Regions from separate parts of the Gordonia sp. DT101 genome, predicted to be linked through region 2. Evidence: predicted binding sites of a transcription regulator. Region 2 holds the regulator's gene; each other region holds the start of a gene.
What was found. Region 2 encodes LexA, which represses DNA repair genes until DNA is damaged. Its sites were predicted from a motif close to CGAACANNTGTTCG; they were not measured.
Positions count from the first base shown of each region.

Region 1: ACLQ3I_RS09375 (DUF222 domain-containing protein) is a predicted target of LexA. The motif match lies at 1,597-1,610, and genes of this name have one in related genera.
Region 3: ACLQ3I_RS14615 (alpha-ketoglutarate-dependent dioxygenase AlkB) is a predicted target of LexA. The motif match lies at 1,648-1,661, and genes of this name have one in related genera.

Region 1 is NZ_JBNCLX010000002.1:603,348-606,622, reverse strand. Features, by position in the region: gene ACLQ3I_RS09385 (SGNH/GDSL hydrolase family protein) at 175-996, shown strand; gene ACLQ3I_RS09380 (hypothetical protein) at 1,133-1,282, shown strand; gene ACLQ3I_RS09375 (DUF222 domain-containing protein) at 1,637-3,275, shown strand, end outside.
Region 2 is NZ_JBNCLX010000006.1:179,245-182,519, forward strand. Features, by position in the region: gene nrdR (transcriptional regulator NrdR) at 60-551, opposite strand; gene ACLQ3I_RS20165 (LysM peptidoglycan-binding domain-containing protein) at 655-1,206, opposite strand; gene lexA (transcriptional repressor LexA) at 1,444-2,202, shown strand; gene ACLQ3I_RS20175 (putative PEP-binding protein) at 2,217-3,275, opposite strand, start outside.
Region 3 is NZ_JBNCLX010000003.1:709,081-712,355, forward strand. Features, by position in the region: gene ACLQ3I_RS14610 (MMPL family transporter) at 1-1,493, opposite strand, end outside; gene ACLQ3I_RS14615 (alpha-ketoglutarate-dependent dioxygenase AlkB) at 1,684-2,310, shown strand; gene ACLQ3I_RS14620 (hypothetical protein) at 2,424-2,963, shown strand; gene ACLQ3I_RS14625 (oxidoreductase) at 2,986-3,275, opposite strand, start outside.

The sequences.
Region 1 (3,275 bases), on a different contig from region 2:
GCCAGGATCAGAAGGTGCGGCAGGAACGTCGACTATCGTTGCGGGCCCGGGGGTATCCCGCGACCGCCGACTGTCGATGCGGTTACAGTGATCGACGTTGGTACTTGACCAGCCATTGCGCGGAGCGGTGTTGCGAGTCGATCGCACACGTCAGGAAGTTCGGAAGTCCCTCGGATGTCCACTGTGTTGAAGCGAATCGCCGGATCGGCGCCCCTCTGGGCATGGATTGTGATGGTCGTACTCGTCGTCGGTCTCATCATTTCCGGTAATCGGACAGCTCCGGTCTCGTCGACGGGGGCGCATACCGACCCGACCAGCATGTCGCCGGCCTCGACTCCGGCAACGGCCGGCTTCATCGACGACGCGAAGGCCAACCCGAGTACTCCGAAGACTCTGGTCCTGCTCGGCGACTCGACCGGCGCGGACCGAAAGGGTTGGACACCCGCCCTCGCCACGTCGATCAGTCAGAATCTCGACCGGCCGGTCGCCATACGATTCTGGAACACTTCCGCCGACGCGTACGGTCCCGTCGTCGGAGTCGGCAACGGCACCAACGCCGCGATCGGTTTCTGGAATGCCAGCGCGCCGGGTAAGAGCGTGGCGTATACGGCGCAGAATCTCGACGAGATGATCCCATCCCAAGTGACGCCCGATCTGGTGCTGCTCAATTTTGGGCCGGGCCAGGACGCGTGCAAACCGCTCGCCGCACAGATCCAGCCGTTGATCACCGAAGTACGCAGTAAATACCCGAACGCCCAGATCGCGGTGATCAAGCAGGGGCCTCGGCAGGGGTCGGATGTGTCGCGCCAACTCTCAGACTATGCATCCGCTATGTCGGCTGACGGCATTCAGGTGATCGACGTCTACTCCGCATTCCCCAGCAGCACTGCGGGTCTCGCGGCGGTGATGCGCGACGCGGCCAACCCGAATGCGCGGGAGCAGCAGTTGTGGAGCACGACGGTACTGGCGGCGTTCGGTCTGCCGGCCGGACAATAACGGACAATCAGCGGCGCCGCGCCACCTTCATCTGGAACCGCGGCATCCGCGCCATCGCCCGCTCCCCTCGGCTACCCCGAGCCGGGATGGTTCCGATCTGTCGAGCGAACTCGGTCATGTCCATCACGACGCGGAAATGACTTGCGAGCCCGTCCCGGAACTCGATGATCTCCCGGACGTCGAACTCGACGTCTTTGCCCGTGGCAGCCAGCCCGGCGGATCGAGTGAGCCGGTGTGGGTTCCCACTGCAGTCCAGGCAAAGCTGACGCGCGGCGCGTGCGGGTGAAAGAAGGGGCCGCCGAACCACTGTGCTCAAAGACGACGTCCTCGGTCATCACTGCCGTGAACACGTCGGGGTCGTGCGCATTGAACCGCGGAGGAGTTCTGCGACGAAATCACTGGCTGCGGTTTCATCGACGGGAGTTTGCGGAGTGTCATCGAGCGACATGATTCCACCTGACAAGACTGAGTTTCTTCAGTTGGACAGTACGGTCGCCAGCCTCTCAACGATCCGCCCTTCGAAGAAATTTCGTCTCACTGATCGACGCCGATTGCCTCGGCGAAAGGGCTTGCGCAGACAGTTTTGGCTCTGTTAGACTTCGAACATACGTTCGAACGAATCGGATCGGGGGTCCGCCGCATGAGCGAGTCCGATCCTGGTCATGTGGCCATCGATGACGGTGGGGAGGACGTGGATGTGGCGGCGGTGGCCGGCCAGTGGTTGCCGCAGGGCATGTTTCAGCAACATCATCCGCGCAGTCATGACGAACTGCTCGAGCGGCAGGCCGAATTGGCCACGGCCGCCGCGGCTTCGGTCGGGGTTCTGCCCGCCGGTGAGAATGTGGTGGAGCTCTACCGCGAGTTCCATCACCTGCTCGACCGGATCGCCGGCGTCGACACCACCAGCGCCTCGCCCGCCGATCTGGTGGCGGTGGCCGTCGAACACGAACGTGCCGCCCGGCGGATGAGTTCGATCGGACATCGCCGAGTCATGGATGTCTGCGACCGCGACGCCCACACCGCTGCCGGCTACCGCTCACTGCACAACTTCATGGCCGAAAAGCTGCGCATCGGCGACCTGCGCCACCGCAAAGAACAGATGGCCGCGGTCTCGCAGATGTACAACCTGCACGGCGAATTACTGGCACCACGCCACCCGCAGACCGCCGCCGCGCTGGCCGAAGGTGCCATCGGACCCGACCACGTCCAAACCATCGTGAACGCCATGGCACGCATCCCGGCCGCGGTGGCACCCGATCTGGTGGAGGCGGCCGAGGCCAGTCTGGCCTACTTCGCTCGCGACTTCTCCCCGAAAACACTGACCGACCTCGGGGCCCGCATCCTGGGCCACCTCGACCCCGACGGCACCGTGACCGACCAGCGTGACCGCGCCCGGCAACGCCGCCTACTGCTGAGCAAACAAGACGCCCAGCAGCTCAGCCGGCTGACCGCCACCCTGGACCCGACCACCCGCGCCATGTTCGACGTCGTCCTCGCCGCCTGGGCCGCACCCGGCATGAACAACCCCGACGACAAGCAATCACCCACCGGAATGCGCGAACACGCCGACCCCGACGCCCTCGCCGAGGCCGTCACCCGCGATTCGCGCACCCCCGAACAACGCAACCACGACGCGTTACGCGCCCTGCTCGACTACATCCTGACAAGCGGTGGACTCGGCGCCAGCCACCGCGGACTACCCCCACACCTGATCATCGCGATCACCGAAAGTGAACTGCGCGAACGGGCCGGCCTCGGCTACACCACCACCGGCGCCTCCCTGCCCATCGCCGACATCGTCGAACTCGCCGCCCACGCCGACCTGCACCTGGCCGTGTTCGCCGACCACACCCGCGAAGTCCTGCACCTGGGCACCGCGAAACGATTCGCCAACCAAGCCCAACGGTTCGCGCTCTTCGCCCGCGACGGCGCCTACTGCACCCACCCCGACTGCGACATGCCGTTCAGCCACACCGACATCCACCACGCCGAACAAGACTGGGCCGAAGGTGGCCGCACCGACATCGACGCCCTCGCCGCCGCGTGTCCCACCCACAACCGCATGGTCGGACACAAACCCGGACAATTCACCACCCACATCGTTGCTGACGGACCCGACGCCGGCCGCCCCGCCTGGACCCGCAACACCAACGGCACCGGACCACCCAACCCGCCACGCATCAACCGGCGCAACCACATCGCCGATACCCTCCGACACCACCTGCGAAACCACGGACTCTCAGGTGACACCCCCACGCGCCCAAAAGAAGTGGCCCCAC
Region 2 (3,275 bases):
TGAGCTCTCTGGACGGGTTCCGCTGAGCGCATGTCCGAGCGCACATCGCCCGGGCGCCGTCATTCCGAGACGATCGACCCCGTGGCGTCCACTGTCTTCCCGTGCGTCAAGTCGCCCTGCAGGTCATCGATCTCACGCTGGAAGTCCTCGAGCGAGTCGAACGAGCGGTACACCGACGCAAATCGGAGGTAGGCCACCTCGTCGAGCTCACGCAGCGGCTTGAGGATCGCCAATCCCACTTCGTTGCTGGGGATCTCGGCCGATCCGGATGCGCGCACGGCATCCTCGACCTGTTGCGCGAGCTGGGCGAGCGCGTCTTCGGCCACCGCGCGGCCCTGGCACGCCCGACGAACTCCGCGCATCACCTTCTCACGACTGAACGGCTCGGTGACCCCGTTGCGTTTCGCCACCGACAGCACGGCGCTCTCCACCGTCGAGAACCGGCGACCACACTCCGCACACGAACGGCGCCGTCGGATCGCCTGCCCTTCATCGGCGACACGCGAGTCGATGACCTTGGTGTCTTCGTTCTTACAAAACGGGCAGCGCATGTTGTCCTCACGCACATCTCGGGACACTCCGGCGCACCGGATGCTCGCTACGCCGTGCCGGTTCCCGGCTGGAACCTGTGCCATGGAGGATACCGTCCGTTGCTCAGCGGTATGCGGGCGCGATCAGCGCCTGCCCGACATGGAGGCCCGAGGCGGGCAGGGCGTTGCGCTCGACGATCTGATCGATGACCGACTGGCGCGGCAGATCCGGCGCCACCCGATCGGCGATCGAGCTCAGGGAGTCGCCCTGCCGCACATGCACCACCTCGGTGCCCACCGGTTGCGGGGCGACGGACGCGGCGTAGTTCGTCCCCACGATGGCGACGACCCAGACGAGCGCGGCCAGTGCACCCCCGACCAGCACCGCCAGTGCGGCCGCACGACGGCGGGCATAGACCCGCCGATCGTCCGCCGGTGCCGCACACCGGGTGCCGACGATCGTCGTGCCCGGGTTATAACGCCCGGCCGGACGTCGGTCGGCCGGACGGGTCGGCTCGACCCTGGCGGCGCGCCGGGGACGCGTGCCGACGCCCGACGTGACCGGCCGTCGCGGCGCGCCCGTCGGTGTCTCGCGGGACCGGGTCCCGCTGCTCGGCAGATCGCGCACGAGCGTCTCGCGGGTCGACGCCTCACGGGTCAAGGTGGCTGTGCTCATCGTGTCCTCCTGGGATCCGAATCGGCCGTCCCCTCGATCACATGTTCGATGGAACGCATGTTCGATTTGTAGCACGATGCCCCGACAAAGTCTCGACACGCGTCGAACAAATGTTTGAACCTGTCGGCGGGTTCGGTTAACCTCGGCCGTGAGACACGCGATCGACCAGCAATTTTGCGAGACGAACCCGATTCGGCGACAGCCGACGATGCAACAGCCGACAGGAAGGACTCAGCGATGAGCGACAAGGCCGGCGGGCGGCGCGGAGCCTCCCGCGCGATCCACGAGAGCGTAGACGCCCCCGACGAGTCGTCCGATCCGGCACCCGTCGTCGCCGACCCCGAGTTCGCGGAGACAGCCCTCACCGCACGCCAGCGCGGGGTCCTGGAGTTCATCCGCCAGTCCGTGCGGGAGCGTGGCTATCCGCCCAGTATCCGCGAGATCGGCGACGCGGTCGGACTGACCTCGACGTCATCGGTGGCGCATCAGCTCCGCACCCTGGAACGCAAGGGATTGCTCAAGCGCGATCACAACCGGCCGCGTGCGGTGAACATCCAGGACGGCGACCACACCCCGCCGGGCGGTGCCGCTGCCGGACTCGCCGACGGTCAGGAGCTGCCCACGCCGACCTTCGTGCCCGTCCTCGGTCGGATCGCCGCCGGCGGACCGATCCTGGCGGAGCAGGCCGTCGAGGACGTGTTCCCGCTCCCGCGAGAACTGGTCGGTGAGGGATCGCTGTTCCTGCTGCGCGTCGTCGGCGAGTCGATGATCGACGCCGCCATCTGCGACGGCGACTGGGTGGTGGTCCGGCAACAGAACGTCGCAGACAACGGCGACATCGTCGCAGCAATGATCGACGGCGAGGCGACCGTGAAGACGTTCAAGCGCAAGGACGGTCACGTCTGGCTGATGCCGCACAACGAGCTCTTCGATCCCATCCCCGGCGACGAGGCCGCGATCCTCGGCAAGGTCGTCACGGTGATGCGGCGCGTGTGAGGGTCGCCTGAGGGTCAGCCGTCGAGCGCCGCCGACGCGACCGCACGGGCCTCGGCGGGACCGGCGGTCGTCAGCACCGCTTGTGCGGCAGACCGGCATTGGTCGAGAGTCACCTCCGCGAGGCGTGCGCCGACCGGGGCAGCCGCGGCGGGCGCCGCGGACAACGAACTGACACCCATGCCGACGAGCACACACGCCAGCAACGGATCGGCGGCCGCCTCACCGCACACCCCGACCGGCTTGTCCGCCGCCTGACCGGCGCGGGCGACCATGTCGATCAGCGCGAGCGCGGCCGGCTGCCACGGATCCGTCAGCGTGGCGAGTTCGGCCGACATCCGATCGGCGGCCATCGTGTACTGCGTCAGATCGTTGGTGCCGATCGAGACGAAGTCGACCTCCGCCAGGATCGCCGCAGCCAGGATCGCGGCAGCCGGCACCTCGACCATCACCCCCGCGACCAACCCACGGCGACGCACCTCGCCCGCGAATTCCGCTGCCTCGGAAGGCGATGCGATCATCGGGGCCATCACCCACGGCGTGGCTCCGCCCTCCTGCGCGGCGGCCGCGATCGCATCGAGCTGCACCGCGCGGATATCGGGATGGTCGATGGCGATGCGATTGCCCCGGACGCCCAGCGCCGGATTGGCCTCATTCAGTTGGGTCACGAATTTCAGCGGCTTGTCCGACCCGGCGTCGAGCGTCCGGATCACCACTTTCTGATCGGCGAACGCGTCGATCACCTCGCGGTACAGCGTCGTCTGCTCGGCGATCGTCGGCGCCTCGGCGCGATCGAGGAACGCCAGCTCCGTGCGGAACAGCCCGACCCCCTCGACCGGATAGCCGGATGCGGTCCGTGCCGACGCCCCGTCGGCGACGTTCGCGAGCACCGAGACCCGATGTCCGTCCGCGGTCGCCCCAGGGCCCGTCCACGACGCCACCGCAGCAGCTTTGCGGCGGCTCTCGTCGACACCGGCGAGCGCCTTCGCCTCGTCGGGTTCGATCTCCAGAGTGCCCGCCGTACCGTCGACGAGCACTCTGGTGCCGACGGCCACGGTCGCGAGCCGGCCGACTGC
Region 3 (3,275 bases), on a different contig from region 2:
TGCTCCATGAGCTCGTGGGTGGCCCCGTCCGACGGTGCGCTCGTCGGCGTCACCGAGATGAGCGCGGTGTTCGCGCCGACCTGAGGTTGCGTCGCGCCGTTGCCGACCCAGGTCAGGGTGTTGGTGTTGGCGACGTCGGGGAGCGTCTTGATGTGCTCGACGGTCTGCGCGGCGGCCGCGGTGACGTCACCGTTGTCGGTGTGCACCACCACCAGCAGCGGACCGTTGATGCCCTCACCGAAGCCGCGCTGCAGCAGCGATTGGGCCGCCGCCTCGTCGTCGGTGGTCATCGACATCCCCAACTCCAGCTTGGTGGCCGGGATCGCGGCCAGCACGAGGACGGCCAGGCCCGCGATGATGAACGGCAGTGGACGCTTGACGACGGTCCGGCCGAACTTCACGCCGACGGTCTCGGACGTCTCGGACGGCTCGGCATGTTTGATCCACGGGATACGCGGAGCGAAGGCGAAGCGCCCGACGGCGCCGAGCAACGCCGGGATCAGCGTCAGTGCGGCGAGAACCGCCACGGCGACGGCGATCGCCGCGCCCATACCCATCTGGGTGATCAGCGGGATACCGACGACCATCAGCGCCACCACCGCGATGATCACGGTCAGCCCGGCGAACACCACCGCCGAGCCGGCGGTGCCGACTGCTCTGCCCGCGGCGTCGGCGGCGCTCCCCCCGCGCTTTCGTTCACTGCGATAGCGCGACACGATGAACAGTGCGTAGTCGATCGACACAGCGATGCCGAGCATCGTGACGATTCCGGTTGCCGTCTGGTTGATGCTCATGAACTTGGCCCCGAGGGTCACCAGCATGATGGTGATCATCACGCCGAGCACGCCCGTGACGAGCGGGATGAATGCGGCGACAAGCGCACCGAAGGCGACGATCATCACCACGAAGGCGACCGCGAAACCGATCAGTTCGGCCTTGCCCCCCGCCTCCTGCACCTGCATCAGGGAGCCCGTCGCCTCCACCTGCAGTCCCCCACCACGGTGGTCGGCGAGGATCTCTTTGAGCTGGTCCTTCTGATCGACCGTGAGGTCCATCATCTCGATGCCCTGCCGGACCTGGATCAGGCCTACCTTGCCGTCGTCACCGAGAACGGACGAGGCGAGCGCCGGTTGCGCCTTGGCCACCGCCGTCGGATTCACGACGGTGTTGCCATCGGACAGCTGGGGCAGCTTGTGCAGATCATCGACCAGCGCATCGATCTGCGACGAGTGCGCCGACAGTCCGTCGTCGGCGGCCACCAGGACACTGGTCGATGCCTGTGACTGCTGTTTCATCACATTCGGGAAGTACTTCTCGACCTGCGATGTCGCGGTTCCCGAATCGGTGCCGGGAAGGCTGAAGTCCTTCGCGAACTTCGGGCTCAACGCGCCCACGAGCCCGGCGACCGTCACGGCGGCGAGCAACCAGACCGCGATCACCCACCACTTGTGCCGGAAGGAGAACCTCCCGACTCGGAACAACAACGACGCCATCGTCTTCCCTTCGCACGAGCCGAACAGACAGAGGTCACCAAAGTGTTAGTGACTTCCACTTGTTACTGAATACCGAAAGACTCGGCTGTCCGCCACCACGAAATGGACATTTGTGGCGGACCCCTCGGTGCCACCCGGCTGCGATGCACATCATCGAACACATGTTCGCATCGTGCGGTAGCCTGTGAGCATGACTGCGGGCATCCAGCGTTCGCTCTTCGATCAGCAGTGCGACCAGACGAGTATCGGGGATCTCGACCGGACCACGCGTCGCGTGCTCACCGATGGCGCGTGGGTCGATCTCCGGCCCGGCTGGATCGCGGGCTCCGATCTGCTCTTCGACTCGCTGCGCGGGGAGGCCGACTGGCGCACCGAACGCCGGCAGATGTACAACCGCGTCGTCGACGTCCCGCGCCTCGTCGCGACCTACCTCGACGCGGCGTCATTCCCCGATCCCCTGCTCCGCGAGGCGCGTGAGCGGCTATCGCGGCACTATCGCGACGAACTGCCCGAGGGTTTCGCGACCGCCGGACTGTGTCTCTATCGCGACGGTTCCGACAGTGTCGCCTGGCACGGCGACCGGATCGGCCGCGGGTCGACCGAGGACACGATGGTGGCCATCGTCTCCCTCGGCTCCCCGCGTCCGCTGATGTTGCGGCCGCGCGGTGGCGGCTCGTCGGTGCGGTTCGTGGTCGGGCCGGGAGATCTCCTGGTGATGGGTGGGAGCTGTCAGCGAACGTGGGAACACGCGGTGCCGAAGTCGCCCGGCGTCGGTCCCCGCATCAGCGTGCAGTTCCGGCCACCCGGCGTCTGGTAGCGCCGGGATCCGGCAGACCCGACATCGATCCAACCCGATATCCTCCTCATCCTGGTCGGATGGTTGAATCGGGGGCGTTGTCACCGCCCCGGGGCCGAGCCGAAAAGAGAATCATGATCCGAAAGTCTGCCGCCGTCGCCGTTCTGGCCGCCGCCGCGATCGCCACCGCCGCCGCCCCGGCAACCGCCGGTCCACTGGACACTCTCTTCGGCAGCGCGGGCGCGGGGAGCTCGGGGTCGGGCAGCTCCGACCTCCTGAACGCCGGCAGCTCCGCTCTCGGATCGTCGAGCTCGAAGCCGCAGCACTATGGCAAGCTCGGCCGCCCGGATGCGACCAATGGCGTGAAGTCCATCAACGTGTGGACGTATGCGCCCAAGGCACAGGCGATCTCGCCGGGCGTGTACCCGAAGAACTCACAGCTCGGTGTCCGGTGGAACTCGACCATCGACGCCGGCCCCGTGGTCGACGGCAACCAGTGCCGGATGGAGATCCGCCTCTCGGGACCGAGGGTCCCGAAGAAGGCGCAGCTCACCAAGACACAGGACTGCACCTCGGCGAAGTCGTTCCTCCTGCGCGCTCCGGGTTCCTATGGGATCAGCGTCACCGACACCATCTCCGGAGCCTCGAACTCCATCAAGTTCGACGTCCAATAGCCCCGGCGCCGACACACCGTCGTCAGAGCGCGAAGCCGATGCCCGTCAGCTTCTCCGACGTCGCCCACAGACCGTCGCGGATGGCCTTGTCGTCGGCACGCTTGCTGTAGCCGGAGATCCCCGGAGCGCCGTGAGCGCCGAACATCTGAGTCGGACCGTAGAAGGTGCCGTTCGTGACATCGGGTGACGTCGCGGCGTACAACGACGGCAGCGCGCCGGCGGCGGCCGACTGCGCGAACACCTTGTTCGCCGCGTTCATGAACACATCCTCGACTGTCCCCGACCTGCCTTGCAGTTCGGTTGCCGCGTAGC